4 regions of the Tritonibacter sp. AK171 genome follow, and region 2 is predicted to be linked to each of the others. Evidence: riboswitches for the same ligand, from Rfam matches in the RefSeq annotation. Region 2 holds a riboswitch; each other region holds the start of a gene.

Region 1 (7,499 bases), 760 kb from region 2:
CGCGCAACTGGCGCGGCTGGAGCCACCGGAGGGGCATCATTTCTACGGTCATGGCGTGTTCTCCCCCGAGGGCGAGGTGATGTACACGACCGAGAATGCCTTCGAGAGCAGCGAAGGCATGATTGGCGTCTGGAACGCCCGCGATTATCGCCGCATCGGCCAGTTTCCCTCCGGCGGCATCGGCCCGCATGAGATGCTTCTGCGTCGCGACGCCCCCGGTCTGGTGGTCGCCAATGGCGGCATCGAGACCCACCCGGATACCGGCCGCGCCAAGCTCAACATCCCCTTTATGCGCCCAAACCTCAGCTATCTGAGCCTGTCGGGCGAGATACAGGAGCAGATGGAACTGCCTTCGGATCTGCATAAAAACTCCATCCGCCATATCGCCGTGCGCAGCGATGGCACCGTGGGGTTTGCCATGCAGTGGCAGGGCGATCTGGGCGCGGACGTGCCCATCGTGGGCTTGCATCACCCCGGCGACGCGCCGCGCCTGATGGCAGCGGACGATCCGCGCCTGCGCAACCTTAATGGCTATGGCGGCTCCATTGCGTTTTCTGGCGATGAGACGCAGATCGCCGTGACCTCGCCCCGTGGCGGCATGGTGCAGGTAATGGACTGCGCCAGCGGTGCTTTGCTGGCCGAACATGCGCTCCTGGATGTTTGCGGCCTTGCGACCCTGCGCGAAGGTTTCCTCGCCAGCACCGGAACGGGTGCCGTGGCGCGGATCGGCACAGAAGTGGAGCACCTCACCACCGCGCCGCTGGCATGGGACAATCACCTCATTTCACTGCTCTGAGCCTCTCTGTCCGGCCACAAGGCCAAAAGCGCCGCCAGTTTCGGCCCAATCCCCTCCGCACCCGTGCGAGGGGTTTTCTTTTTCGCGTACAATCGCATCAAAACGAAAACTTCACATGACAAAACAAGCGATGTGGCCTATATGCATCCATGAAAAGGAAAGCTCATGGATGCAAACGACCGCCAAAACGAAATCCTCTCCCTGCTCACGCAGCAGGATCGTGTCGAGGTTGAAGTCCTCGCGCGCCGCTTTGGTGTCTCGTTGCAGACCGTGCGCACCGACCTGCGCGATCTGTCTGCCCGTGGCCAACTGAGCCGCGTCCATGGCGGTGCCGTGCGCATCAGCTCCGCCGCCAATCGCGGCTATGCCGAGCGCCGTAGCCTCAATGCCAGCGGCAAACGCGCGATGGCCGCACTGGCCTCCGATGTGATCCCTGAAAACTGTTCCATCGCGCTCAACATCGGCACCTCTACTGAACAGGTGGCGCGTGCTCTTTCCGGTCACAAGGGCCTGACGGTCCTCTCCAACAATATCAACATTATCAATATAATGATGGGTATGGAGGCGCGTGATCTGATCCTTGTGGGTGGCACCATCCGCCAAAGCGACGGCGCTATTGTCGGCGAAGAGGCGGTGGACTTCATCAACCGCTACAAGGTCGACTACGCCGTCATCGGCGCCTCCGCCATGGATGCAGACGGTGCAATCCTTGATCACGACGCCCGCGAAGTCTCCGTCGCCCGCGCCATCCTCAGAAATGCCCGCACGCGCATCCTGATGTGCGACTGCAGCAAATTCGACCGCTCCGCCCCCGTGCGCATCTGCGCCCTCGCGGAGCTGGATTTTGTCATCACAGACCGCCCTGTTCCGGCAGAGTTTGCCGAGGCCGCAGCCGCTTCCGGCACCCGAATCCTGATCGCAGACGGCGCTCCCGAAACCGAAAGCAGCGAAAATGACTGATACGCCCAAGACCTCCGACATCACCGATCTGTTCATCATCGGCGGCGGCATCAACGGTTGCGGCATCGCCCGCGACGCCGCCGGTCGCGGCCTCTCCGTGACATTGGCCGAAATGAACGACCTCGCCTCCGCCACTTCCTCGGCCTCTACCAAATTGTTCCACGGCGGCCTGCGCTATCTGGAGTATTTCGAATTCCGTCTGGTGCGCGAGGCCCTGATCGAACGCGAGGTGCTGCTGCGCGCCATGCCGCATATCTCATGGCCGATGCGCTTCGTGCTGCCCTTCCACAAGGACATGCGGTTCGACAACACCACGCCGACCTCCAAACTGCTGACCACCGTCATGCCATGGATGAAAGGCCGCCGCCCTGCATGGCTGATCCGGCTGGGTCTTTTTATGTACGACACGCTCGGCAAACGCGGCATCCTGCCCGGCACCGCAACCGTGGATCTGACCACGGATGAGGCAGGCAAGCCTTTGAACTCCAAATTTAAAAAAGCGTTTGAATATTCCGACTGCTGGGTCGAAGACGCGCGCCTCGTGGTGCTCAACGCCCGCGATGCCGAGGCCCGCGGTGCAGAGATCATGACCCGCACCGAGGTTGTAAATGCCACCCGCCACGCGGATCACTGGGAGATCCACCTGAAGGATCTCGCAACCGGTGAAGAAACCACCCGCCGCGCCAAAATGCTGGTCAACGCGGGCGGTCCCTGGGTGGCCGATGTGCTGCGCCAGAAGCTCGGCCAAAACAGCCGCGAAAACGTGCGCCTCGTGCGCGGCAGCCATATCGTGGTGCCAAAACTCTACGACCACGGGCGCTGCTACTTCTTTCAGGGGCAGGACGGGCGCATCATCTTTGCCATTCCTTACGAGGAGGATTTCACCCTCATCGGCACCACCGACGCTGATCACCCCGATCCCGAGACCAAACCCATCTGCACCGAGGAAGAGCAGGATTATCTGGTCAAATTCGCGTCGAACTATTTTGACACACCCGTGACCCGCGACCAGATTGTCTGGACCTATTCCGGCGTGCGGCCCCTTTATGATGACGGCGCCAGCTCCGCCTCCGCCGCGACACGCGAATATGTCTTGACGCTCGACAAGACACAGGCCCCGCTCCTCAATGTGTTTGGCGGCAAGATCACCACCTACCGCAAACTGGCCGAGGCGGCGCTGGACAAAATCAACGAGGTCTTCCCCAGCCTGCCTTCGGAATGGACCGCAGGTGTACCCCTGCCCGGCGGCGATTTCCCGGTCGAAGATGTCACACGCTTGCGCGAAAAACTCGCCGCCGACTATCCCTTCCTGTCGGCCTACGCCACCCGCCGCCTGATCCGCGCCTATGGCACCGAGGCCTGGGCCATTCTGGGCGACGCCAAGGCGCAGAGCGATCTGGGCGAGAGCTTCGGCGCGACCATCACGGCCCGCGAACTTGACTGGGCGATTGCCCGCGAATGGGTGCGGACGGGCGAGGATTTCCTGTGGCGGCGCACAAAACTCGGCCTGCGTCTGGACCCTGATGCGCGCACCGCGGTCGACGCTTATATCAAATCCCGCGTCACCGACTAACAAAACAGAACGACAAAAGAGAGGGGCACAGCGCCCCTGCCTCTTCTAACTCAAAATATCCCGGAGCGCGAGGCAGCGCCTCGCATCCCCGCTCACGACACACGCTGAGGTTTCAGAACTCCACGCCTTTCTGAGCCTTGATGCCAGCCCGGAACGGGTGCTTCACCTGCGCCATCTCGGTCACAAGATCGGCGATCTCGATCAGCTCTTCCTTCGCGTTGCGCCCGGTCAGCACCACATGGGTCATCGGCGGTTTGTGCTCGACGAGGAACTCCAGAACCTCCTGCAAATCCAGATACTCATAGCGCAGCGCGATGTTGATCTCATCGAGCAGCACCATGGTGTTCTTCTCATCGAGGATCATCTCCTTGGCCTTTTCCCAGCCCGCGCGGGCCGCTGCAATATCGCGGGCCTTGTCCTGAGTTTCCCACGTAAACCCCTCGCCCATCGCGTAGAACTGGCACAGATCCGAGAAATTCTCCTCGATCAACGTCCGCTCGCCAGTCTGCCACGCGCCCTTGATGAACTGCACCACCGCCGAGGGCATGCCATGGGCGATGCAGCGCATGATCATGCCGAATCCCGAGGACGACTTGCCCTTGCCGGGGCCAGTGTGAACGATGATCAAACCCTTTTCGCCATCTTTGGTTTTCATCATCCGATCACGGGCGGCCTTTTTCTTGGCCATCTTTGAGGCATGGCGTGCCGCTTCTTCGTCCGAGATGTCGGTTTCGCTACTTGCGCTGGTCTGATCGCTCACGGGGTCGCTCCTGCTGTTTGGCCCCATGTCTTGACAAAGAGTGCCCCCATGGCGCAAGGGATTTTCGTTGGTTCCCGAAGGTGACACCCTTCGGGCGAAGAGGGAATGTGACAAGGCACGCCGCAGCGCGCCCCAAGCACAGCCGCCCCCGCGACCGTGACCGGAGAGGTCTCCCGACGCCACTGGCGCACCCCTAGGGGCGGCACCGGGAAGGCGGGACGACCGTCAGCACCCAACCCGGGTCTGGCATCCGCAAGCCGGGAGACCTGCCAGCGCGTGTGAAACCGGCGGACGGGGTGTGCCGCGACCGGTTGAGGGCCTGCCACACATGGCACGCGCCCCCATCTGGCCTGCCCCGCCTCGCCGCTGAGGAGGAGAAAAGGCCGCATGGGAGAGACCCCTAGCCAGAGCCCGGAGCCGGTCGTCCTGACCGTCTGCACCACCTGTCGCCAGACCGGCAGCGATCCCGAAGCCATGCGCCCCGGCCGCATCCTTGCAGACCGTCTTGCGGGCAGCGCGCTGCCCGAGGGCGTCACCGTGCGCGGGGTCGAGTGCCTCTCGGCCTGCTCGCGGTCCTGCACGCTACATCTCTCCGGTGGCCCTGCGCGCTGGAGCTATATCTACGGCGATCTCGACCCGGATGCCCATCTTGAGGATATCCTCACCGGTGCTGCGGCTTATGCGGCGACCGAGGATGGTTTTGTGCCATGGCGCGAGCGCCCGGTGGTGTTTCGCAAACAATCGATCGCCCGCATCCCGCCCGTCTCCATGCCAAGCGTCGCGCTAACCCCGACGCCCGCCCCCGAGCGTCACGACTCTTCCAGTGACACCCCAGACACGCCTGCCACCGAGCTTGCGCAGGATTGACCCGAAAGGCCCATTTCACATGACCACATTGAACAAGATCCCCGTCACCGTCATCACCGGCTTTCTGGGGGCTGGCAAAACCACTCTGATCCGTCACCTGATGCAAAACCCGCAGGGCAAGCGCCTCGCCGTGGTGGTGAATGAGTTTGGCACCGCCGGTGTCGATGGCGACATCCTGAAATCCTGCGCCGACGAGAGCTGCCCGGCGGAGAACATCATGGAACTCGCCAATGGCTGCATCTGCTGCACCGTGGCCGATGATTTCATCCCCACCATCGAGAGCCTGATGGCGCTGCCCGAGCCGCCCGAGCATATCGTCATTGAAACCTCCGGTCTGGCACTGCCGAAACCGTTGCTCAAAGCCTTTGACTGGCCCGCGATCCGCTCGCGCATCACCGTGGACGGGGTGATCGCCCTGGCCGATGCCGAGGCCGTCGCCAAGGGCCAGTTCGCGCCGGATCTGGACGCCGTGCAGGCCCAGCGCGAGGCGGACGACAGCCTTGACCATGAAACACCACTATCCGAGGTCTTTGAGGATCAGATTTCCTGCGCGGACATCGTTCTGTTGTCCAAGGCCGATCTGGCCGGTGAGGCTGGCGTCGAGAAAGCCCGCGCAGTGATCGAATCTGAGGCCCCGCGCAAGCTGCCGATCCTGCCGATGACCGAGGGCGTGATTGACCCCCGCGTGATCCTTGGCCTGGGGGCCGCTGCAGAAGACGACCTTGATGCCCGCCCCAGCCACCACGACGGCCATCACGATCACGAACATGACGATTTTGAGTCCATCGTGGTCGAAATGGGCGAAGTCTCCGACCCCGAAGACCTGCAAAAACGGATCATCGAGATGGCCCGCGCCCGCAACATCCTGCGGGTGAAGGGCTATGTGGCCGTGGAAGGAAAACCGATGCGAATGCTGGTACAAGCGGTGGGCGAGCGCCTGCGCGCGCAATACGACCAACCCTGGGGCGCACAGGAGCGCAAGACCCAGCTGGTGGTGATCGCCGAGCATGATAACATCGACACAGCAGGCATCCACGCCGATCTCGGGACCTGAGTTTCTATGCGGGCGAAGTGGAAACACATCGTTTTCGTCCGGCCGAGAGGCCGGACAGCCCCCGACCGCCCCCCCGGGCGGGGGCTTCTCCCCCACCCGCGGTCCGGGGCTATCCTCGGCGTGTCCAAACGGAGCTAACCTCATGCACGTCGTCTTCCGCGAAAGCCACGGGCTCGGAGAAACAGACACCCCCTATGACGTCGGGCAGACCCCCGGCGATCTGGTGGTGCTGTCCTTTTCCGACAGCGACCTGGGCGCCTTTGCGGCGGGCTGGCACCGCGCGGACGGCAAACTTCCCTCCACTCGGCTTGCCAATTTGGTGGCGCTCAAACACCCGCTCTCCGTCGATGTCTACGCCGAACAGACGCTGGAGGGCGCAAAGGGTGTCTTGGTCCGGCTGATCGGTGGCGAGAGCTACTGGTCCTACGGTCTGGCCACGCTTCAGGATCTGGCCCGGCGCAAAGGCATCGCGCTGGCGATCCTGCCCGCTGACGGTCAAGAAGATCCGCGCCTTGATGAGCTGTCCACCCTGCCGGTTTCCACCCTGCGCCGCCTTCAGGCGCTGTGCGATGCGGGCGGTGCTGTCGCCGCGCAAGCGGCACTGGCGCAGCTGGCGCTGGCCTCTGGCCTCTATGCCAGCCCGGTGATCGGCAAGAAAACCGTGCCGGATTTCGGGTTCTACGACCCCGACCGGGGCGCGCTGGACGCCCTGTCCGAGATCGACAAACCCTTGGTGCTGGTCAGTTTTTATCGCTCTTATCTGACCTCAGCCGACACCGCCCCTGTGGATGCGATGATCCGTAGCCTGCGGGCGCGCGGGTATGCCGCCTATGGCGTTTTCGCACCGAGCCTCAAGGTCCCCGAGGCGGTCGACTGGCTACGCGCGGAACTGCCCGCCCTGAACCCCGCCGCGCTCATCAACGCCACCGCCTTTTCCGCGCAGGGGCGCGATGGCAGCGCCTCCCCGCTGAGCCTCACGGGCTGTCCGGTGTTTCAGGTGGCGCTGTCTACGGCCCGGCGCAAGGATTGGGATCTGGCGGATCGCGGCCTGTCGCCTGCGGATCTGGCCATGCATGTGGTCCTGCCAGAGGTGGACGGTCGGCTGTTTGCCGGGGTTGTCAGCTTCAAATCCCCCACCAAGCGCGACCCCGATCTGGAATATTCCCGTTTCACCCACCGCGCCGATCCAGAACGGGTGGAGGCGGCGCTGGATCGCATCGAGGCACATTTGCGGCTCGCCCGCAAAGCGCCTGTCGACAAACGCCTCGCGCTGGTGCTCTCGACCTATCCGGGGCGCGATTACAACCTCGCTCACGCGGTGGGGCTGGACGCACTGGCTTCAACGTCCGAGATTCTGCGCGCCCTTGCGACCGAGGGCTATGCCGTCACGGCCGAGGCAGACCTTGGCGCGCGCCTCTCGGATGAGACGCTGACATGGCCGCTCTCGGAGTATCTCGCAGCCCTCGCCCACCTGCCCGCCCGCTTGCGC
Region 2 (7,499 bases):
ACATGTATCATGGAGCGATCTGCAAGCGACCCCATCATCCAGAACACGATCTCATTAGCGGCAAAAGGATTGGGCGAAAGGTTCAAAACCAGCGACGTCAACGCGCCTGCCATGGCCGATATTGCAATACCCGCCAAGATCAGCGTGAGCGATCCGCCTTGTGGTCCGGCCAAGGTCATCACCAGAAATACACCTAAAAGCGCACCGGAGAGTGCCGCTATCGGCAGTCCCAGCGTTGCACTGGCCGCGATGCCGGTGTTGATTGCCAGCACCGCACCAAAGGCCGCAGAGGAGGACACCCCAATCAGCCCCGGCTCCGCCAGAGGGTTGCGCAGATACCCCTGCATCGCCGCGCCGCATAACCCCAAACCGCCGCCAATCAAGGCTGCCAAGAGCGACCGTGGCAGTCGGATTTCCTGCATCACCAGAGAAAGCGGACCGTAGTCGTCAGAAAACAGGGCATGAAGGCTATCGCCAAGGCGCACATCCGCCGGACCTACTGTCAGTGAGACACCAAACAACAGAACAATCAGCGCGCTAAGCGACAGCATGAGCCGCGTCATTGGGACACTTCCTTTGTATTTTGACCTACTTGGAGGTCTTCGCGCGCACTCACGAGCGCCTCGACAGCGCGCAACACATGCGGCGTGCCGCACACCCAGTCGCCATCGCGCATTTGACCCGCACGACTGCGTGCCGCAAAATAATGCACCACCGGATGGGCAAGCACATCCTCAGAACGCGACGCACGCGCATAAGGTCGGGTGCCGACCAGCAAGTCCGGATCAGACAGCGCCAACAGTTCCAGCGGCAACGTGCCTGAAAAATCATACCCGTAGTCTCGGGCAATATTATAAAGCCCCGCCGCCTCAACGATCTGGCCCGCGAGCGACATATGCCCAGAGGTATAGCCATTGGCAGAATAGAGTGCTGCGCGCGGGCGATTATCGTCCGCTGGCAAAAGTCGATTGAGCCGCGTCTCATACTCTGCAATCAAGGCGTCAGCCGTATCTGTGCGTCCCAGAACCTCTCCCATCTGGCGCAGGCGCGCGGAGACATCTTCCAAAGAATTCGCTGGCTCAAACACCACAACGGGTACACCGAGGCGGCGCAGCATATCGGTGGTTGCACGCGTAGAAAAACTGCCCGCAATCACCAGATCTGGTTTCAGGAGGTAAATCTCCTCCGCCAGTCCGTGATTTACAGGATAGGCCATGGCATCGTCTGCCATGGCGGAGGCGCGTTTGTCGCGCGCAATATAGGACACGGAAACCAGCTGGCCGGGGGCAGCCACCATCATAGCCAGCTGATCCGTGCACAGATTCATCGACACCACGCGGGCGGGATCGGCCAGAGTGCCGCTTGCGCCAAAGATGAGGCCCAGCAGAAGACCAAATGCCCGCCCCATGGATCAGAACGATGCCTTGAGGCCGATGTAGGCAGCCCGGCCACGCTTTGCGTAGCCCCAGACATCGGAATAGTCCTCGTCAAAGAGATTGGTGATTCGTCCGGTCAAGGTCACATTCTCCGTCAGCTCATACTGGGCTGCCAGGTCGACAGTGGTGTAGGCGTCCATCTCCACCGTTGCGTAGCTGCCCCAGTATTGGGTGTCGTAGTTCCCGGCCACGTGACGCAGGTCTGCCGTGATCAAACCACGCCCACCGAAGGTTTGCACGATCGCGCTCAAAAGAACCTCGTGTTCGGGGCGACGGACTTCCACCGATCCATTCGGGTTCGTCGCATCGAGATAGGTATAGGCCAGACGCAGATCGATCACATCCGTGGCTTCCAGTTCCGCGCTCACCTCTACGCCCTGACGGTCGCTGTCGCCTGCCTGATTGCGGTAGGAAAAGATGCTGGCGCTGGTCACCGGATCGGTGCCTACAAAATACCTCTCGATCTCGTTTGTGAGCGTTTCGTTGAAATAGGTCACATCGATCACGCCACGGCCCTGCAGCACCGGCACTTCGACACCGATGTCAAAGCTGCGGTTCTCCTCCGGCTTCAGGTTCGGATTGCCCTGATAGACCGAGGTGCCGTAATCTGCGTTGGCATAAAGTTCAAAATAGGATGGGTTGACGATCCCGGTTCCGGCAGAAGCGTGCAACCGCACGCCTGAGGCAAAGGTATAGGACGCACTAGCGGTCCAGGTGGTGGCATCATCAAAGACCTTGTTGTCGTCAAACCGCGCCCCAAGCTGGATGTCCAGCCCGTTGCCGAAGCTGCCGCGATACTCCCGCGCCACGGAATTTGACTCACGGTTATAGGCGGGATTGGAGCTGCTCGTGTCTTCTTCCCATTCCAGCATCGCGTTCAGCAGATGGCTCGCATCGACAACCTGGCCGCCGTCAATCGCATAGCTCAGGAGATATTTCGCGGCCGTGGTCTGGGTCTCGGTCGGGGTTCCACCATTGTAGGACTGGTCGTAATCGGTGCGTTCATAGGAAAGACGATGCTTCATCCGGCCACCGAGCATTTCGTATTCGGCAAAGACTTGTCCCAGCCGCTCGTCGCGCTCGCTGTATGGGGCGGCTTCGTCGACGACATAGGAAGCGGCGTCAGTCGCGCTCCAGGACGTGCTGTCGTTGTCGTATTCCTCATCGGCTTTGCGGAAGGTGAACCCGAGCTTCAGCTCAGGGGTGACGAGATAGTCGCCGGAAAGTTGCAGCGTGCTGCGGCGGATGCCATCCTCTTCGCCGCCATCGCCGGAGATATCGTAGCCGTCATCCTGGTCATGGGCGAGACTGAGGGAAAGGCCACCGCGGTCGGTGCGCGTGGAGGCTCGAGCCGAAGCCCGCCATCCATCTGCGCCGAGTTCCAGACTGCCGCCGTACTCCTGGCCGATATTGCCCTTCTTGGTAATGATGTTGATTACCCCGGAAGAGGCGTTGGAGCCATAAAACACTGACTGTGGCCCGCGCAGCACCTCGATCCGTTCGATATTGGCAGTATCGAGCCCGGTAAGGATGTATTCCCCGTCGCCACCTGTTGCTTCGATGCCGTCGATCAGGATCAGCGTATGGTTGCCCTCGCCACCGCGTATACGGACCTGGGTAAAGCTGTCCCCGGAACCATTTACTGCGAGACCGGGAATGGAGCGAAGTGCGTTTTGCACGGATGTAATGCCGCGTTCCTCGATGTCCCGCGCGGTCAGGACGCTGGCCGAACGGCCGTACCGTTGCAGTTCCATCGGGGTAAATCCTCCGGACACGATAATTGGCTGAAGGTCGATCACAGGATTGTCCTGTGCTTTGGCGTTCCCGGCTGCAACAACCGCGCAGATCGCAAAGAAAGAGGTAGCTGTCGTTCTCATTGTCCCAAAACCCTTATGACCTGCGCATACAGGTCAACGCGCCGCATGTATGCGGCTTCTTTGTCTATCTTGAGTTCGAGGAAACGCAGAGGCTCCCGCAAACGGTGAAAATACCACCGCATCGGAACATCCGAAGTCCTTGGCACGCCCCGCGCCCGGACTGGGTGATTGTTCGGGCAGGTCTCCTGACTCGCGGGTCGAGGCTTTGTCGCGCCTTCCCGCCCCTCTGGGGCAGTGGTCTGTTGCGACATCGCTCTCCGCTTACAGTTGCGGGGGCAGTCACGGATTTGGTGCCTGTTGGCTACACCACACCGTGTTCCCTTTTAACCGGGTGAAGACTTCTCCAGCCGGACCAGAACGTTGGGCAATAAGCAGGATGCACCCAACCCTGTCAAGTTTCCAGAAGGCGCATTAAGGAATTTGTAAGGACGCCGAGCACCAAGTGCGCGCTCCCCCTTCTTGCCGCAGAAAATCGAGCGACAAAAGTCTGCAACCACTTCGGCGCATACTTTCGCAGGTCCCATATAGGCGAGGTTTTTGGTCTTAAGGGAGTTTGGTGCGGGTGAAGGGACTTGAACCCCCACGCCTTGCGGCGCCAGAACCTAAATCTGGTGCGTCTACCAATTCCGCCACACCCGCAGTGAGAGCGTATTTGTCAGCCTCGCCCGAGAATGTAAAGTGCTTTTGCGCGGATCATGCCACTCATCGGGCGTGCAAACCGATCCCCCCTCAGTGATCATAGTATTCCTCTGAATAAAGGCAGAAAAATTGCTCTGGCTTTGCTCAAAACGCTTGCCGTTGTTCTGCAGACAGTGATACTGAGCGCATGTCGCGGGTGTAGCTCAATGGTAGAGCAGCAGCTTCCCAAGCTGACGACGAGGGTTCGATTCCCTTCACCCGCTCCACTCCGCTAAATTTCACATGATCGCTGCGTCGCATTGGTGCCGAAATGGGTTGCGCCTTTGTATGGTTCTCCGTAGTCCCCTATCTTATGGAACCACGCTTTCTCACACCGCTCACCGCCGATGAACAACTTGCCCAAGGGTTGCCCGCAGCCGTGCCCATGGCCATGGCGGATCGTGTTCGTTTCTCTGAAATCGACATTCTTCAGCATGTGAACAACAAGGCCTACCTCGACTGGTTCGAGGCGTTGCGGGTGAACTACTACAACAGCCATTTCCGCCATCATTTCAACGGTGATGAACCGCGTCACGTGGTCCGCAATGCCGATATCCATTATGTGCGTGAGATGGTTCTGGGGGAAACTTACGTGACCACCGCACGGGTGCTGTCCTTCAGACGGACCTCGTATATTCTGGAGCAGCAAATCTGGTCTGGAGATTTGCGCGCCAGCATGGTCGGTGTAATGGTGTTCAGATCTGCAGACGGTAGCGCAGGCTACCCGATCCCGGAAAGCCTGCGACAGCAGTTTGTCACATTGGATGGGGCAACAGAGGCAAGCTGATCGCCTCCGCGCGCCTTGGTGCGGCGTGACTTATTCCGCCCAGTGAACCTGACATTCTGACAAAACAGCCTGAATAGGTGCCTCTTCCGGTGGCAGGCTCTGTGCGCGCTCGAGTGCCTCGCGTTTCTCTGCCCCAAAGATCACCAGATGTTTCGCCATTGCCGCATCCAGAACATGCGCCGAGAGCGTGATACGCGCCTCGGGTTGGCTATCTGGGCGCATCACAGCGACTTCCGGCGCATCAGCAGCTAGGGCGTGCTCAAGCCCGGCGACGCCGGGAAACAGCGAGGCGGTGTGCATATCCGTCCCCATGCCCAAGAGCGCAACCGCAAGACCACCCTGCCCGCGCACTTTTTCCGATAGGCTTTCGATGGCGTCATCCGGCTCCAGCCCGTCTGTATAAAACGGCAGGAATTGCGCCTCAGCCGCGCGATTGGTCAACAACCGGCTGCGGATCAGCTTGGCGTTGGAGCGATCGCTGTCTTCGGGCACCCAGCGCTCGTCCGAGGCCATGACGCAGACATTGCCCCAATCCAATTCAGCCGCGCAAAGGTCATCAAAAATCGGACCCGGCGTGGTGCCACCCGCAACGGCGATTGCCGCGCGCCCATTGCGCAGCAGATGATTTTTCAGATCCCCGGCAATACGATTGGCCACCGAGATCGAGAGCATCTCTCTATCCGGATATTCGTTGAAATTCATGACACTGCTCCTGAATTCTGAGGTGACATCATTGCTGATGTGACATTCTGAACAAAACAGTGTCATAGCTCAACCCGAAGGCCAAGTGCCGCCATGCCGGCTCAGTTGATATAGAATTCGCCCACCACGTTACGCCATTCCCCGCTCGACATCATTTTACGATGCGAAAAGCGGACATGATGCAGCGGACCTTCGATTTCCTGTTTCCAGAAATCTATGAAGGAAAACAGTCGCGGATGATCCGGTGCCAGATCATAATCCTGCCAGACAAACGTGTTGAGGACATGTGTATAGTCAGGCATGTGATAAGTGAATTCAGCCGTGGTCAGGCCGTAACCTTTGAGCATCAGTTCCGTTTCAGATGGTTCCATTTACATCCTCCGAAAAAGGGTTGATGTAACCAGCCTACGGAAGACAGGTAAATTTTCATATAAATCATATTGTTAGCAGATAAGCGCCATTGCTGCTAAGGTTTGCGGGGCTGCTTGCTTGCACGGTATATGCGCGGTCTGATATGGTGACCCCACAACATATAGATCCAAAAGAGAAGCGGGCAGCCAACGTGAGCGATACGCCGGAAACTCCTGAAAACCCTGATGAAAACCTGCCAGCGCGCCCGTCTTATGATGGTCCGACGGTTTCCATCGAATCCGAGATGCGCAATTCGTACCTCGATTATGCGATGTCGGTTATTGTCAGCCGTGCCATTCCCGACCTTCGGGATGGTCTGAAGCCGGTGCACCGCCGGATTCTCTATGCCATGCATGAGACCGGCAACAGCCACGACAAGGCCTACCGCAAGTCGGCCCGTCCCGTCGGCGACGTGATGGGTAAATACCACCCCCACGGTGACAGTGCGATCTACGATGCCTTGGTGCGGATGGCGCAGGATTTCTCCATGTCGCTGCCGCTTCTGGATGGTCAGGGCAACTTCGGCTCTATGGACGGCGATAACCCTGCCGCCATGCGCTATACCGAAGTTCGAATGGATAAGCCCGCAGCCTTCATGCTCGCGGATATCGAAAAAGAAACGGTTGATTTCCAGGACAACTACGACGGCAAGGACAAGGAACCCACTGTTCTTCCGGCACGTTTTCCAAACATGCTGGTCAATGGTGCCGGTGGTATTGCGGTCGGTATGGCCACCAATATCCCGCCGCACAACCTTGGCGAAGTGGTGGATGCAACCCTTGCCCTGATTGAAGACCCGGATCTGACGTCTGAGCAACTGATTGATTATGTGCCGGGTCCCGATTTTCCGACCGGTGGCGTGATGCTGGGCCGTTCTGGCGCGCGCAAGGCCTATCTTGAGGGTCGCGGCAGCGTTATCATTCGCGCGAAGACCCGTGTCGAAGAGATTAGGAAAGACCGCTACGCTATTGTTGTTGATGAGATTCCTTATCAGGTCAACAAGGCGTCCATGATCGAAAAGATCGCGGAACAAGTGCGCGAAAAACGCATCGAAGGCGTCTCTCATGTGCAGGACGAATCTGACCGCAATGGCGTGCGTGTTGTTGTCGAACTGAAGCGCGATGCCACCGCCGAGGTCGTGCTGAACCAGCTTTATCGTTTCACGCCGATGCAAACGTCCTTCGGCTGCAACATGCTGGCGCTGAACGGTGGCCGTCCTGAACAGCTGACCTTGCGCAAATTCCTCACGTCTTTCATAGACTTCCGCGAAGATGTTGTGGCGCGACGCACCGCCTACAATCTGCGCAAGGCGCGCGAGCGCAGCCACATCCTATGTGGTTTGGCGGTTGCCGTTTCCAACGTTGACGAGGTGGTCGCCACCATTCGCTCCTCTGCGGATGCTGCCGAAGCCCGTCAAAAGCTGATGACACGCCGCTGGCCAGCCTCGGACATCGCAGGCTATATTCGCCTGATCGATGATCCGACCCATACGATGAACGACGACGGTACCTATAACCTGTCGGAAGTTCAGGCCCGCGCGATCCTTGAGCTGCGGTTGCAGCGCCTCACCCAACTGGGCGTCAAAGAGGTCACCGATGAGCTTGAAGA
Region 3 (7,499 bases), 780 kb from region 2:
CGTGGCGCTTGCGGAGATGATAGAGAGATGACCGTTCATTTCATTGGTGCCGGACCGGGTGCCGCCGACCTGATTACCCTGCGCGGGCGCGACCTGATCGCGGCCTGTCCGGTGTGCCTTTATGCCGGCTCTCTGGTGCCCGAGGCGCTGCTCAGCCATTGCCCCGAGGGGGCCAGGATCATCAACACCGCGCCGCTGTCGCTGGATGAAATCATGGCAGAGATCGCCAGTGCTCACGCCGCCGGCCACGACATCGCGCGGCTTCACTCCGGGGATCTGTCGGTCTGGTCCGCCATGGGCGAACAGCTGCGCCGCCTGCGCGATCTGAATATCCCCTATGACATCACCCCCGGTGTGCCTGCCTTTGCGGCTGGTGCGGCGGCGCTGGGGACCGAGCTTACCCTGCCCGGCGTGGCACAATCGCTGGTGCTCACGCGCACCTCGGGGCGCGCCTCGGCGATGCCCGAAGGCGAGACGCTGGAGAATTTCGCCGCCACCGGCGCAACGCTTGCGATCCACCTGTCGGTGCATGTGCTGGACGATGTGGTGGCGCGGCTGACGCCCGCCTATGGCGCGGAGTGTCCGGTGGCCATCGTCTGGCGCGCCAGTTGGCCGGATCAGAAGATCGTCAAGGCAACGCTTGGGTCCATTATCGAGGCAACCGAGGGCGCGCGCGGGCGCACCGCGCTGATCCTCGTGGGCCATGCCCTGGGCGCAGAGGATTTCGCCGAAAGCTGCCTTTATGGCGCGGATTATGACCGCCGTTATCGTCCGCAAAGTGCCGACAGCCCGTGGTCGGAATGGAGCGAAGGCGATGACTGATCACGCGATGCATCACGCCAAGATCAGCGCCCGAGTCTGGGTGGGGGCGCAAGCGACACGAGCGAATGAGGATTGGCACATATGACCCATTTCCCCAAAGGCCTGATGATCTCCGCGCCCTCCTCCGGCACAGGCAAGACCACCGTCATGCTGGGCCTGCTGCGCGCGCTCAAGGACGATGGTCTGACCGTGCAGCCCTTCAAGAGCGGACCGGATTATATCGACCCCGCGTTTCACTTTGCGGCCGCCGGACGAGCGTCCTTCAACCTTGATACATGGGCGATGGACAGTGCGCTGCTTGATGCTGTCGCCACCCAGGCCCAAGGCGCTGATATCTGCGTCGGTGAAGGGTCGATGGGCCTCTTTGACGGGGTCGCCACGCGCGGCCAGTCTGGCTTTGGCTCCTCGGCAGAGACCGCGCTCAGGATGGGCTGGCCGGTGGTGCTGGTGATCGACGTGGGCGGACAAGCACAATCCGCCGCCGCCACCGCGCTGGGGTTCAAGATGTACAACCCCGATTTGCCCTTTGCGGGCGTGATCCTGAACCGGGTGGCCAGCCCTCGGCACGAGCGGCTCACCCGGCTCGGGATGGAGCGCGCGGGCGTCAAGGTGCTTGGCTCCCTGCCCCGGCGCGGTGATCTGACCCTGCCCGAACGCCATCTTGGCCTCATTCAGGCGGTGGAGCACCCGGACCTTGAGGCCGCGATTGCGGGCTATGCCGCCTTTTTGCGCGAAAACGTCGATCTCGACGCAATCCAAGCGGCGGCCAGCACCGCTGCCGCACCCACGCCGCGCGCCCTGCCACACCCGCCTGCGCAGCGCATCGCATTGGCGCGCGATGCTGCGTTTTCCTTTACCTACCCGCATCTGTTGGAAGGCTGGCGTGCCGCCGGGGCCGAGATCCTGCCGTTCTCGCCCCTGAAGGATGAGGCCCCCGCCACCGACGCCGATCTGGTATGGCTGCCCGGCGGCTATCCGGAGCTGCATGGTGCCACACTTGCCGCTGCCGAAAACTGGCGCAAAGGCATGGCAAAACATGCTGAGACCAAACCCGTGCATGGCGAGTGCGGCGGCTATATGGCGCTGGGGGAGGCCCTGATCGACAAGGAAGGCACCCGGCACCAGATGGCGGGGCTCCTCGGGCTTGTCACATCGTATGAGAAGCGCAAATTCCACCTCGGCTATCGCCGTGCGGAATTGCAGGCCCCGATGCCGGGCTTTGACAATGGTGCCTATTTGCGCGGGCATGAGTTCCATTACTCGACCATTCTGGATGAACCCGACGCACCGCTGGCGCGCGTCATGGACGCTGACGGCAATCCGGTCCCCGAAACCGGATCCATCAAGGGTCATGTCACCGGCACCTTTTTCCACCTGATCACCGGAGAGCACGCATGAGCGGGTTTGTCAGCTTTGTCTCCTCCGGGCCGGGTGATCCGGACCTGCTGACGGTAAAGGCCGTCAAACGTCTGGAAGCGGCGGATGCGGTGCTGTTTGACGACCTGTCCTCGGGTCCGATCCTGTCGCATGCGCGCGAGGATGCGGATCTGGTGGGCGTGGGCAAACGCGCGGGCCGCCCCTCGCCCAAACAGGACCACGTGAGCCAGCTTCTGGTGGATTATGCCCAATCCGGTGCCCATGTGGTGCGGTTGAAATCCGGGGATTCCGGCGTCTTTGGCCGCCTTGAGGAAGAGATGATCGCACTGCGCACCGCTGGCATCAAATATGAGATCATCCCCGGGGTTACCGCCGCCTCTGCCGCCGCCGCCGCTGCGGGAATTCCGCTGACCCGGCGGCTGACCGCGCGCCGGTTGCAGTTCATCACCGGCCATGACGTGACCGGCGGCCTGCCGGATCACATGAACCTTGCGGCCCTTGCCGACCCTGAGGCAACCACCGTGGTCTATATGGGCAAGCGCACCTTTGCGGCGCTGCTGTCCCTGCTGCTGGAGGCGGGCCTGCCGCAAGACACACCTGCACTGGTGGCGCTTGGGGTCTCGACGCCCGCGCAAGAGCTGCACCGGGTGACGGTGGCCACCCTGCCCGAGCTGTTGGAGGCGATCACATCGCCTGCGCCGGTACTGATCCTATATGGGCCACTGGCAGAAGAAGACGCCCCCGCCCCGGCATGACACAGCCCATGATCTCGCTCTGCCGTACCTGCCGCGACGCAGACCCTACGCTGACCGACCAACTGGCGGCGGCGCTGCGCGCGGCGGGGCTTAAGGCAGAGGTGCAGGGGGTCGATTGCATGTCAGGCTGTACCCGTCCGCAGACCCTCGCCGTGCGCCAGAGCGGCAAGACTGCTTATCTCTTTGGCGAGATCACCACGGCGGACCTGCCAGATATCATCACCTTTTTGCGGCTCTATGACGCCAGCGCCGACGGCACGCTGAGCGATGCGCGCCCACTGGGCGATCTGCGCTTTAAGGCGATCGCACGCATCCCTGCGACCTTGGGCCAGACCGCAACACCACCAGATCAATCGCAGGGCTAGATGACGGGAACGCGCGCCGCAAAGGCGGTTTCATGCTTGACCGATCAGACCCCGACACCGCAATATCACCGCTATACGGTGTCCCAGAGCGCACAGCGCCGGGACTGAAACGGGAATGAGGAACGGCGGACCCAATCGCGGCGCCCGAGCCTCAACCGCCCCCGCGACTGTGAGCGGAGAGCGACATTCAGCATCCACTGGCCCTGCGCCGGGAAGGAGAATGATCGCCGCGACCCGCAAGTCAGGAGACCGGCCGTATCAAACGAGGACAGTTAATGTGCCGTCGGGTGTGACGGTACGGAGGACGACTAATGACGACCAAGACGATCAAATCGACCGCCTCTGCCGGCAGCATCATCCCGGTGCTCTTTGCCGTGGTTCTGGGGCTGGGGATCATCACCGTGACGGGCCATGTCCAGGCCTCGACCCTGCATGATGCGGCGCATGACGTGCGCCACGCCACCGGCTTCCCCTGCCACTAAGCAGATGTTTGGACGCATTCTGACCAGCGCGCTGTTCGCTGGTGCTGCAGCGGGGCTGATTGCCGCCCTTCTGCAGCTTTTCTTCGTGCAACCTGTGCTGTTGCATGCTGAGCTATATGAATCCGGCGAGCTGGTGCATTTTGGCGGTGAGGCCGTTTCCGCCCACCCCGATTTGCCCGGCCTGTTTGATGAGCCGATGCGCAATCTGCTCAGCATTCTGTTCACCATGCTGACCTACACTGGCTATGCGCTGGTGATGGTGGCCTTGATGTCTCAGGCTGAGCGGCAGGGCCATGAGATCACCGCCCGGCATGGAATCATCTGGGGGCTTGCGGGCTTTGTCGCGTTTCACTTCGCTCCCGGTCTGACACTGGCGCCAGAAGTACCCGGCGTCGCTGCCGCAGATGTGGGCGCGCGGCAGGTCTGGTGGGTTGCCACAGTCGCCAGTGCAGGGGTTGCCATGTGGCTGATCGCCTTTGGCGGCAATCTGGTGGCCTATGTGATCGCCGCATTGTTGCTGATGGCCCCGCATGTGATTGGCGCGCCAGAGCCTGATAGCTTTACCGGTCCGGTACCCACTGAAATTGGGGCGCTTTTTGCGGCGCGTGCCTTTGGGATTGGCATGGCGGCATGGGTCTTGCTTGGAGCGTTCTGCGCCTATTTCTGGCAGTCAGAGACCGCACACGCAGAGACCACCGCATAAGCTGACGCCTTTTGCCCCCGCCGCTGCAACAGGTGTCGCGGCGGGGGTTTTAACACAGGGCGGCCCCTTCGCCGTTCTCACGAGAGCTCCTCTAACATATTGAGATCACATGTCCCGTTCGCTTGCGCTTTTTGCCATTGGCCTTGTTTTTGGGGGTGGTATCGGCTTTGTCACCGCTGCCGGAAATGGTGTGGCCTTTGAAGGTCACGACCATAGTAATCCCGCGCATCATGGCGGCACCACCGGGATGATGGCGCACGATCATTCTGCCATGGTGAACACCCCCGCGGGTGACGACGCCCCAAGGGTCGAAATCAGCGTCACGCCCGATGCAATGTCAGGTTGGAACCTGCAGGTGGAAACGCAAAATTTCCGTTTTGCCCCAGAACATGCCTCAGGCGCGGATCAACCCGGCGAGGGCCACGCCCATGTCTATGTAAACGATGAGAAAATCGCGCGGCTCTATGGCGCATGGATGCATATCCCTGCTCTTCCCAAAGGCGGCGCAGAGGTCAAAGTCTCGCTCAACTCCAACAGCCACGGCATGATCGCGGTCGATGGCGTCCCGGTCGAGGCGACACTCTGGGTCGGCAGTCAGTAACCCTGCCCTCTTGACCTCTCTCCCAGAGGCCCCCATTGCGGTCAGACCACTAGAACGAACGGAGAGCGCCCATGCTCCAGCTTTGCCTGATCGGTATCGGCACCGGCAACCCCAAGCATCTGACGCTGGAGGCGGTCGAGGCGATCCGCGCGCAGGATCTGATCTTGATCCCCCATAAGGGCGCTGGCAAAGACGATCTTGCAGGCCTGAGGCAAGCAATCTGTGCGGAAGTGCTGACCGGGGTAGCGCATCCGCCTAAGATTGTTGAGTTTGACCTGCCCGTGCGTGATCCAGCCACAGCAGACTATCGTCAGCGCGTGGACAACTGGCACGATGCTATCGCGCAGGTCTGGCAGGCTACGCTGGCGGCACATCTGCCCGAGGGCGGACAGGCAGGGTTTCTGGTCTGGGGCGATCCTTCGCTCTATGACAGCACCATGCGCATCGCCGAGCGCCTGAAGACGCGGATGGAGATGCAGATGCGAGTGATCCCCGGCATCACCTCAATTCAAGCGCTGACGGCGGCGCATGGCGTACCGCTCAATCACATCGGCGCACCGGTGCAGATCACCACCGGCCGCCGCCTGCGTGATACGGGCTGGCCTATGGGCTGCGACACGCTGGTGATTATGCTGGATGGCGAATGTTCCTTTCAGAGCATTGCGGCCCCCGAACACGTGATGATCCACTGGTCCGCCTATGCGGGTATGGCCAATGAGATCAATATCGCGGGGCGGTTGTCTGAGGTGCAGGAAGAGATCCTCGCCACCCGCGCCCGTGCCCGCGCGGAACATGGCTGGATCATGGATATCTACCTACTGGAACGGTTAGGCTGACCACTGGCTGCCCTTATCACCGGCGATGCATGACATCGGCTCGGGTGGGCTCCCGCCCGTCGCGCCCGCATTAAAAATGCGTCCCGCTCCCGTTGGGCGTCGCGCCGGACCTGACGGTCCGGCGCTGCAGCCTGTCCAAAGGACAGGCTGCCCGGCCCAACCCCAAGGGGAGACTTGCGTCAGCAAGGGTCCGCGCGGGGGCGGGAGTGCCACCCTGCCTGCAGCATGCCCTCAGCACTCACATCTCTATGGCCCGCAGTCACCTCTCTTGCTCTGACAACGCCTTTGCCCAAGCCTCAGACCATGCGCCAAATGGGTGCAGCAGCTGATATAAGTCCTTTCCCATAGCCGTCAGGCCATAGCCTGCATCATCGCGCGTGACCAAACCGCTCTGAGACAACTCTTTGATTCTCTTATTCAACACCGTTGGCGAAACCTGTTCGCAGCGATCCTGAAGCTGACGAAATGTCATTGGTCCGGACGACAATTGCCAAATAATCCCCAGCGCCCAGCTGCGTCCCATCAGGTCAAAAAGAGCCATGATCGGCTTGCCGGTTTTTGACCCCCGAACGGGGCTGCCGGGTTTGGGTACCCCTGCTGACATGACACGTCCCTTCCTTCGAATCATTGCTACTATTTGTGTAGCGAGCTATTGCTACTAGAATAGTAGCGCCCAATTGGAGCCCTGTCATGATCCTCCTTCCCATTCTCGCAGCCTTGGGCGCATCGGCTGGCTGGGCGACCGGCGTCGTGTTGGCGCATGGTCCAGCCCGCCAATTGGGCGCGTTTGAGTTCACCCGCATTCAGCTGATCGCCTGCTCCGCCATTCTCGCTGCTCTGTGCAGCGGACTGGGGTATTGGAGCACTGTAGCATGGGCGTATTGGCCCGCCTTTGGCATGAGCATCTGTATCGGCATCGTCCTAGGCAATCTGGCAATGATCGAATGTCTGCGCAGAGGGGGACCAAGACGCACCGAGCTGTTGCTGTCCCTCAAAGCGCCCCTTGTTGCGGGGATGGCCCTTATCTGGCTCGGTGAAACCCCGAGCGCTGCAGATCTGCTCGGAGCGGGAGTCACACTCTGCGGTGTGGGACTTGCGGTGGGGTTCGGCGGCAAGGAGAGGGCCGCCACAGAGGCAAAAGACGGAACCCTCTGGACGGTCGTATTGCTGGGTCTCGCAGCGACAGCCTGTCAGGGGTTCGGCTTTCTGGTAATGAAACCGGCGATGCTTGCGGGGACAGAACCGCTTGCGGCCTCTGCAATCCGGCTGCTGGGGGCCGCGTTCGTGATCTCGATTGTTGCACTCTGGCCGAGACGCAGGCACGCGGCACATCCAGACATGACGCCGGCCCTGCTAGGGCGCACGATCTTGCCGGGCTTTATCGGGTATGGCGTGTCATCAACCCTGCTGCTTTATGCGTTCGCCAATTTCGACGCAGGCGTTGCGGCGGTGCTGGGATCACTATCGCCCGTGCTGGTACTGCCTATTCTCTGGCTCAAGGACGGAACAAGACCACACCCGACCGCCATCATCGGTGCAGCGCTTGCGGTCGCGGGGA
Region 4 (7,499 bases), 1.5 Mb from region 2:
AACGCTCGGATTGCGCAGGATGAGTTGATGCAGCGCTCGACATTGATGGCGGGTATCGGACTTCTCGTATTTATCGCCCTTGGTTTCGCGTTGGCTCAGAAGATCGCAAAACCGTTGCTGAAAATTCAGAACGTACTGAATAAGATGTTTGAGGGAAAATTCGACGTAGCAATCCCACAGTCTTCTATCAGCGAAGTGCAGGCTGTAAGCACAGCCATCGACAACTTCCGCAAAGGGCAAATCGAACGCGAGCGCTTTGCGGTTGAGATTACCAAAGTCATCAGTGCCTGCGCACAGGGGGATTTTTCCTTGCGCATCCCGGTTGAGGACGATGACAGCGAGTTTGCCGAGTTGGGTCACGGTGTGAATGCCATCGGAACAGTCGTGGAGAACGGACTCGCCGACGTCCGTTTCACCGTTGACGCACTTGCAAGCGGCGACCTCACGGTGCGGATGCCTGATACCCATCGCGGAGTGTTTGCAGACATCGCTATGGCTGTTGATACGCTCAGCCAAACGCAAACTGACGTCATCCGCCAACTCGCCGAAAGCAGCATCACGCTGAATAACACCGCGAATGAAATCGCTGCAGCGACATTTGATGCATCCAAACGCGGTGAAGACACCGCTGCGTCGCTTGAAGAAACCACTGGGGCCATCCAAGTACTGAACGATTCTGTTCAGGATACCGCATCCAACTCTCGCCAAGCCTATGATTTCGTGCGCGACGCCCAGAACCGGGTCAACTCCACTCTGAGAGTGGCCGAGGAAACAACCGCGTCCATCAACCGGATTCGCGAAGCCTCAGAAGCGATCAGCAAGATCACCGATCTGATCGAGGGTGTATCGTTTCAGACAAATCTACTGGCGCTGAATGCTGGCGTAGAAGCAGCCCGTGCAGGCGAGGCTGGAGCAGGTTTTGCAGTCGTGGCATCCGAAGTACGCGCCCTCGCACAACGTTCTGCGGCAGCCACCCAAGAGATCAATGAGCTGATCCGAAACAGCTCAAACGAGGTCACTCAGGGTGTTGAACTTGTTAGCCGCACGGGTGGTGAACTAAGCGCAATCAAAGAGAGTGTCGCCAGTATCGTCAAAATGGTCGACCAGATCAGTGCCGCAAATGTTGAGCAATCCAGCAGCCTCACTGAGGTGAACAGTGCGGTCACGCATCTAGATCAGAGCTCGCAAAAGAACGCCGCCATGCTGGAACAAACCGCCGCATCAACACAAATGCTGCGCGATGAGGCGGCTAAGCTGGTGGCATCGGTAAATCGGTTCAAAATCGAGGAGACGGGTTCAAGCCACTCCGCCAATCTGGATCAGGCCTACGACACTCCGGGCGAGGGGCATATGGTCGCCTAAAGTCTCGTCACTCTGCTGCTTGCAAAGGGCTGGTTCCATCAAGAACCGGCCCTTCTAACTTAAGACTGTGACCCTTTAGTACGCCGTCAACACGATAGTGGTGATAGAGAACCTCACGGGTGAGCACATCTTCCGGCATGCCTTCGGCCACCAATCGCCCCTCCTGCATCAAATGCACCGTATCGCAATAGCGCGCCGCCAGCCCGAGATCATGAAATGACACGATCGCGGTACGCCCACGGCGCCTGACCTCATCCAGCAGTCTGAGCTGGTAGTGCAAATCCAGATGGTTGGTCGGCTCGTCCAGAACATAGACCTCAGGATCGCAGGCCAGAAGCTGAGCGAAATAGCAACGCTGCAACTCGCCGCCAGAGAGGCTCTCGGCGTCTTGGTTCGCCTTGTCCTGAAGCCCAACCAATTGCAGCGCATCCTGCGTTGCTTCTCTGCGCTTTTCGCAAGGAATGTCCCGCATTGTCAGGCCAATCTCTACGATATCAGCAGGTGTCAGACCTGCGAGCAGCCCCCCACCCTGCACCAATGCTCCCACATGCCGAGACCATTCGATGGGGCTATACTCTGACTGCGCACGGCCATGCAGACGTACCTCGCCCGCCTGAGGCCGCAGCGCACGATACAGAACCCGCAGAAGTGTGGTTTTACCGGCGCCATTGGGACCAAGAAGCCCGTGGAATTGCCCGCGTTTGACCCGGAGCGACAGATCCCGCACATAAGGCTGCCCACCCACGTCTACCGAGAGATCACAAATTTCGAGTATTGGCTCATCGGACACGCGCCATCCCCCTCAGGATATATATGAACGGCGGGGCAGCCAGCAATGCGAGCAGAACCCCGAGCGGTAATTCCTCAGGCGCGAGGAGCACCCGACAAGCCAAATCCACGAGGATCAAGGTGATCGCTCCGAGGATCACAGCCTGCGGGATCAGCACCCGGTGGCGCGCGCCAACCAGCAGCCGCGCCATATGCGGCAAGATCAGACCAACAAACCCCACAATCCCCGCAATCGCAACTGCGATACCCGTCAGTGCAATGGTGACAAAGAACACCAATACCCGGATGCGCCCCACGTTCACCCCAAGAGATTGCGCACGCTCGTCCCCCAATAGGGTCGCATCCAGCTTGGATGCCGTTCGCAAGGCGAGAAACAGGGAGATCACCAGTATCACCAGCAACAGCGGCAGTTCATGCCAATCGGTGCCAGCGGCGGTTCCCATCAACCACCCCATGGCGTTGCGGGTGGCATGCGGATCGCCGACATAAAGGAAAAACGCAGTGAGCGCCTGAAACATCAGAGACACCGCAACGCCCGCAAGAATGACCACCAAAGGATCGAGGGATCGCCCACGGCGTGTCGATAGCGATATGGTGAGCAAAAACGCCGCAGCCGCACCAAGGAACGCGATCAACGGCACGCCCAGCGTCTGCGTAACGCTTGCGGGAAACCAAATAATCGCTCCAACCGCAGCAGCGGACGCGCCAGATGACACCCCCATGAGATAAGGGTCAGCCATCGGGTTGCGCAGCGCGGTTTGCATCAACAAACCCGCAAGGGTCAGCCCCGCACCGATCATGCCCACCGCAAGCACCCGAGGGATGCGCCACTGCCAAACAATCATCGACAAACCGCGCGGCGCGTCTTCACTGCGCAAAAGGATCGCCAGCCGTTCGCTCCAAGTGATCTCAGCCGTGCCCCAAAGGACACCGGCCGCCGTCGCGAGCAGTAGCACCGCAACAGAAAGTGGCAGCAAGAGCGGCGATCCTCGGCTCACTTATTTCAGCCCTGCAAGCTGATCGTTCAGGTTTTCAACACCATCGGCAAATCGCATCCCCAAGAGCGTTTCGGAAAACGGCACGGTAACAAAACGGCCCTCTTTGACAGCGCGCAACTCTCTCAACACCGGGTCCGCCTCCATGTAGGCACGCTTGTCGGCAGCCGTGGACCAGTCGGCCTCAATCAGCAGGATGACATCCGGATCAGCGGCCACAACGCGTTCCCACGACAGATCGACCCAAGTGCCCGGAACATCGCTGCTGATGCTATTGAGACCCGTGAGCTGAGACAGAAGCGCAGGCCCGCCGCAACAACCAATAGAAAACGGCGTATCGGTACCGCTGTCGTAGATAAACGCGGATTGGCCTTCGCCCGCAGGCGTGGCCGTCACTGCGTCCAGACGGGCTTTGAGCGTGCCCACTAGGTCTTCTGCACGATCTTCGACTGCAAAGAGTTTCCCAACCGTTTCAATGTCGTGGAAGATCGGCTCAACAGTCAAAGGCACGTCCTTGGGGTGCTTTTCCTTACATGAAGCATCCACCAGATAGGTGCCAACGCCAAGGTCATGCCATTTGGTCGCCTCGCCGAGATTGTCCTCAGAGAAAGCAGAACCAAATCCGGCAAAGAGGAAATCAGGCTCCTTTGCCAACACCACCTCAGCAGCTGGGTATTTTTCAGCCAGCACGGGCACGGTGTCATAGGCGGCCTTCCATTGTTCCGGGATGGCATCATCCATATAGGCGGTGCCAACCATCGCGTCCTGCAACCCCAACGCCAGCATGACTTCTGTCGCCTGCTGATTGAGGGTGATGGCGCGGCTCGGTGGGTTCTCAAAAGTATGTGAGACGCCACAGCTTTCAATGGTGACCGGATCGGCATGCGCCGCCGAGGCCAGCAACCCGAGCGGCAGCAGCAAATTACGCAGGTTCATGGGACACTCCCGTTTGATGAAAAATAAGATGTTCAAGTCGGCCACCCTTTGCGAGGACGGTCGCGACAAAGCTCTGGATGTCTGAGAGATCGGCCACGCGATACCAATCGCCGCGCGGGTAATGCACGATCACCGGTCCGGCGTTACATGGAAACACGCAACCGGTGGTGGTCACCAAGCAGCTGTCACTGAGCCCGGCGCGCCGAATTTCCACCTTGAGTGTGTCAGCAAGGTTGGGCGCGTCTTTCACATGGCAACGCGGACCTGTGCAAACCAACAGGTGGTGCCGATGCGCAGGCGGCAAATCCCAACCCTTCCCCATCTCACCCGCAGGTTTTTCACCAATCCGGCGCAGGGGTACCTCAGCCCGCGCAATAGCGCGCACGGTGGCCGCGTCGTGTTCCGGGCTGCTGGCAAAAAACAACTCCGGTGTTGAGCCCGATTGCTGGGCAAGCCATGCACCTGCTGCACTGGGCAGCCATTTCTCCAGCGATTGTGAAAACGGCATTCCGACCGGGCGCAGATCAATACGGCTGGCCCCCCGCGCGAGGAGTTCATCAAGCGCAGCCCAAAGACCTTGCCCCTCTGCCTCCAGTCGAATGGCCATGACGGGAACAGGAGCGGCGGCCTCAAGCCCTTGGGCCAGTGCTGCGAAACGCTTTGCGCTCACGTAAGTCGCTGAAATCAGGTAGAGATAAACGTGCATCCCAGCCCTCCAACGGGAGGTAGGCAACTGCAGTCCATCAGATACATCACATCTGGCATCGCGTCCTCCGCAGGCCCACCGCCCGCTTGGTTTATACATCGCGATGGCAGGTCTCCTGACTTGCGGGTCGTTGCGCGTCCGTCCCTTCCCGACCCATTTGGATCAGTGGTGTGTGACGGGGCACTTGCCGCTTACAGTTGCGGGGGCAGTTTCGGATTCGGCGCCCTTTGGCTCCTCCTCACCGAATTCCCTTTTCATCCCACTTGCCTTAGGCGTCGGGGAACCATCGCTACTCTCTTGCGTCAGTGAGACGGCCTGTGTCAAGCGACAGGGAGGAGCCGGATCAGACCATCACGACCGGCCGACCCTCAACCGTGCGCAATGGCGCGTCGGTTTCAAAGACGCTCTGGATCAGCGTCTCGGTAATCACATCCTGTGGTGCACCATCTGCACAAAGGCGCCCCTCCTTCATCACCAGAACACGGTCGGCGTAGGCGGTGGCAAAATTGATGTCATGCAGCACGATGATAACCGTGCGGTCCTTATTGTCTGCCAGATCTCTGAGGCGGGCCATCAGCGCGCGCGAGGCCGCCAGATCGAGATTGTTCAACGGCTCATCCAGCAGCAAATAATCCGTATCCTGCACATAGGTCATCGCCACAAACGCGCGCTGTCGTTGCCCACCGGACAACGTATCAAGCGACCGTTCTGCCAGCGGCAACAGATCAAAGAGGCGCATGCCATCCTCAACCATCGCGCGGTCATCAGGCGTTGGGCGTCCCCTGTGATAGGGATACCGGCCAAAGCCCACCAAATCGCGCACTGTCAAACGGCTTGCGGCGTGAACCGTTTGCGGCAGAATCGCGAGGCGCCGTGCCAAATCCTTGTCATCGCTTTCGCCCACGACAAGCTCATCCACCGTGATACGCCCCTGTTGCCGCGGTATTAGCCGCGCCATGAGCGACAGCAGCGTGGATTTACCCGCACCATTGGGACCAACAAGCGCGACAACGCCGCCTTTGGGGACAGAGACAGAAATATCCCTGAGGATCGGAGCACCATGGATATCATGGGACAGGTTCTGGACCTCGATCATCGTTTCAGTCCTTTCATCAACAACAGCAGGAACACCACCCCACCAAGGAATTCGACCACGACACTGAGCGGGGTGGTAAAGGCAAAGACACGCTCGAGCGCCCATTGGCCGCCAACAAGGATCACGCCGGAAATCAGCGCGCTACCCGGCAGCAGGATCGCATGGCGATAGGTTGGCAGAACCAGATAGGTCAGCGCAGAAACCAAGAGACCAAAGAAGGCCACTGGCCCCACCAATGCGGTCGAGACCGCAACCAGAACTGAAATCAGCAAGAGCGCCCAGCGCTGCCCGCGAAGTGGTGGTTCCCCCAGCGAGGTTGATGCCACCGGTCCGAGTGCCAGCACATCCAACCGGTGCCGCATACGCCACGCCAATCCCAGTGCACCACAGCAGAGAAGAGCGGAGACGCCCAGCAGATCCGTTTCGGCCCGCGAGAACCGCGCAAAAGAGGCCGCTTGTACTACAGCGTATTCACTTGGGTCGATCACACGCTGCAAGAGGCCAGTGATAGAACGCAGCATGACCGCCAAGACCACCCCGGTCAGAAGCATGCGCATCAGGTCGCCCTGCCCTTTGCGCAACAACAGGCCAAAGAGCATCACCGCCGCCGCACACATCAACGTCGCATTGGTCAGCATCAATAGCCCCGGATCGAGCTGTTGATAGGCAGGTGCTCCCAGTGCGACCACTGCGGCTGTCAGGATCAAAACGTAAAGCGCATCAAACCCCATGATCGCAGGTGTCAGGATGCGATTGCCGGAAATGGTCTGAAACATCACCGCCGCCACCGCCTGCGCTGCGCCAATCAACAATAATGCCGCGAGTTTTTTGCCGCGAAACATCAGCGCAAACTCAAGGCTCCCCTTCACGCCAGTGAACAGATAGGCGAGTGCGCAGGCCACGAGGGCGAGCGTGAGTAACAACAGGCGATTACGATACATGCTGCCCTCTGCCGTAAAGCATCCACAGGAAGACAGCCGCGCCGATGATGCCGATGACGGTCGCCACGGGCACCTCGAACGGATGCACCACAAGGCGCGCAAAAATATCCGAAGCCAAGACCAAACCTGCACCCGCCATTGCCGTCAGCGGCAGGCTGCGGCGCAGATTGTCACCGACGAGGCGGCTGACAAGATTTGGCACCACCAGCCCGATAAAGGGGATCGCGCCCACTGTCACAACGGTGAGGCCCGTCACCACAGAAATCACCACCAGACCGCTCAGGACGACCTGACGGTAGTTGAGGCCGAGGTTGAGGCTCACCGTTTCCCCGAGGCCAAGAATGGAAAACTGATCCGCCACCAGATAACTCAGCACGGCCGCAAGACCTGCAATCCACAGCAATTCGTATCGCCCACGCATCGTGCCGGAGAACTCACCGGTCAGCCAGATGTCGATGTATTGCAGCATATCAAGTTGAAAACCGATGTAGACGGCGGCCGAGCCAATCACACCGCCGTAGACGATACCCACGAGCGGCACCAACAGCGGCTCCTCTGGCGGCAGGCGGCGGGTGATCGCAAAAAAACCGATGCTCCCGATCAGGGCAGCAAAGGCCGCGAGCGCCATCTTGAGCCCAACGGAAGCCGCCGGCAGACAGACGGAAACGACCAAC

The links. Region 2 has a riboswitch for cobalamin ahead of QNI81_RS06515 (TonB-dependent receptor plug domain-containing protein). Riboswitches for the same ligand answer to the same signal wherever they lie in the genome.
Positions count from the first base shown of each region.
Region 1: linked by a shared signal. The riboswitch ahead of QNI81_RS02860 (DUF1636 family protein) and the one ahead of QNI81_RS06515 (TonB-dependent receptor plug domain-containing protein) in region 2 are both predicted to bind cobalamin.
Region 3: linked by a shared signal. The riboswitch ahead of QNI81_RS02790 (CbtB domain-containing protein) and the one ahead of QNI81_RS06515 (TonB-dependent receptor plug domain-containing protein) in region 2 are both predicted to bind cobalamin.
Region 4: linked by a shared signal. The riboswitch ahead of QNI81_RS14270 ((2Fe-2S) ferredoxin domain-containing protein) and the one ahead of QNI81_RS06515 (TonB-dependent receptor plug domain-containing protein) in region 2 are both predicted to bind cobalamin.

Region 1 covers NZ_CP126134.1:604,772-612,270, reverse strand. Annotated here, with positions in the region: gene QNI81_RS02880 (DUF1513 domain-containing protein) at 1-796, shown strand, start outside; gene QNI81_RS02875 (DeoR/GlpR family DNA-binding transcription regulator) at 962-1,756, shown strand; gene glpD (glycerol-3-phosphate dehydrogenase) at 1,749-3,329, shown strand; gene cobO (cob(I)yrinic acid a,c-diamide adenosyltransferase) at 3,442-4,116, opposite strand; cobalamin riboswitch at 4,141-4,377, shown strand; gene QNI81_RS02860 (DUF1636 family protein) at 4,477-4,956, shown strand; gene cobW (cobalamin biosynthesis protein CobW) at 4,976-6,010, shown strand; gene cobN (cobaltochelatase subunit CobN) at 6,153-7,499, shown strand, end outside.
Region 2 covers NZ_CP126134.1:1,367,629-1,375,127, reverse strand. Annotated here, with positions in the region: gene QNI81_RS06525 (FecCD family ABC transporter permease) at 1-563, opposite strand, end outside; gene QNI81_RS06520 (ABC transporter substrate-binding protein) at 560-1,408, opposite strand; gene QNI81_RS06515 (TonB-dependent receptor plug domain-containing protein) at 1,412-3,313, opposite strand; cobalamin riboswitch at 3,472-3,685, opposite strand; tRNA gene QNI81_RS06510 (tRNA-Leu) at 3,868-3,952, opposite strand; tRNA gene QNI81_RS06505 (tRNA-Gly) at 4,145-4,218, shown strand; gene QNI81_RS06500 (acyl-CoA thioesterase) at 4,305-4,778, shown strand; gene pgl (6-phosphogluconolactonase) at 4,809-5,480, opposite strand; gene QNI81_RS06490 (usg protein) at 5,582-5,851, opposite strand; gene gyrA (DNA gyrase subunit A) at 6,043-7,499, shown strand, end outside.
Region 3 covers NZ_CP126134.1:589,756-597,254, reverse strand. Annotated here, with positions in the region: gene QNI81_RS02815 (cobalamin biosynthesis protein) at 1-31, shown strand, start outside; gene cobM (precorrin-4 C(11)-methyltransferase) at 28-822, shown strand; gene QNI81_RS02805 (cobyrinic acid a,c-diamide synthase CobB) at 904-2,220, shown strand; gene cobA (uroporphyrinogen-III C-methyltransferase) at 2,217-2,954, shown strand; gene QNI81_RS02795 (DUF1636 family protein) at 2,951-3,319, shown strand; cobalamin riboswitch at 3,381-3,591, shown strand; gene QNI81_RS02790 (CbtB domain-containing protein) at 3,631-3,801, shown strand; gene QNI81_RS02785 (CbtA family protein) at 3,806-4,504, shown strand; gene QNI81_RS02780 (hypothetical protein) at 4,614-5,105, shown strand; gene cobF (precorrin-6A synthase (deacetylating)) at 5,177-5,941, shown strand; gene QNI81_RS02770 (winged helix-turn-helix transcriptional regulator) at 6,201-6,545, opposite strand; gene QNI81_RS02765 (DMT family transporter) at 6,632-7,499, shown strand, end outside.
Region 4 covers NZ_CP126134.1:3,023,750-3,031,248, reverse strand. Annotated here, with positions in the region: gene QNI81_RS14290 (methyl-accepting chemotaxis protein) at 1-1,362, shown strand, start outside; gene QNI81_RS14285 (ABC transporter ATP-binding protein) at 1,370-2,152, opposite strand; gene QNI81_RS14280 (FecCD family ABC transporter permease) at 2,142-3,149, opposite strand; gene QNI81_RS14275 (ABC transporter substrate-binding protein) at 3,150-4,082, opposite strand; gene QNI81_RS14270 ((2Fe-2S) ferredoxin domain-containing protein) at 4,069-4,788, opposite strand; cobalamin riboswitch at 4,877-5,091, opposite strand; gene QNI81_RS14265 (iron ABC transporter ATP-binding protein) at 5,132-5,884, opposite strand; gene QNI81_RS14260 (iron chelate uptake ABC transporter family permease subunit) at 5,881-6,825, opposite strand; gene QNI81_RS14255 (ABC transporter permease) at 6,815-7,499, opposite strand, start outside.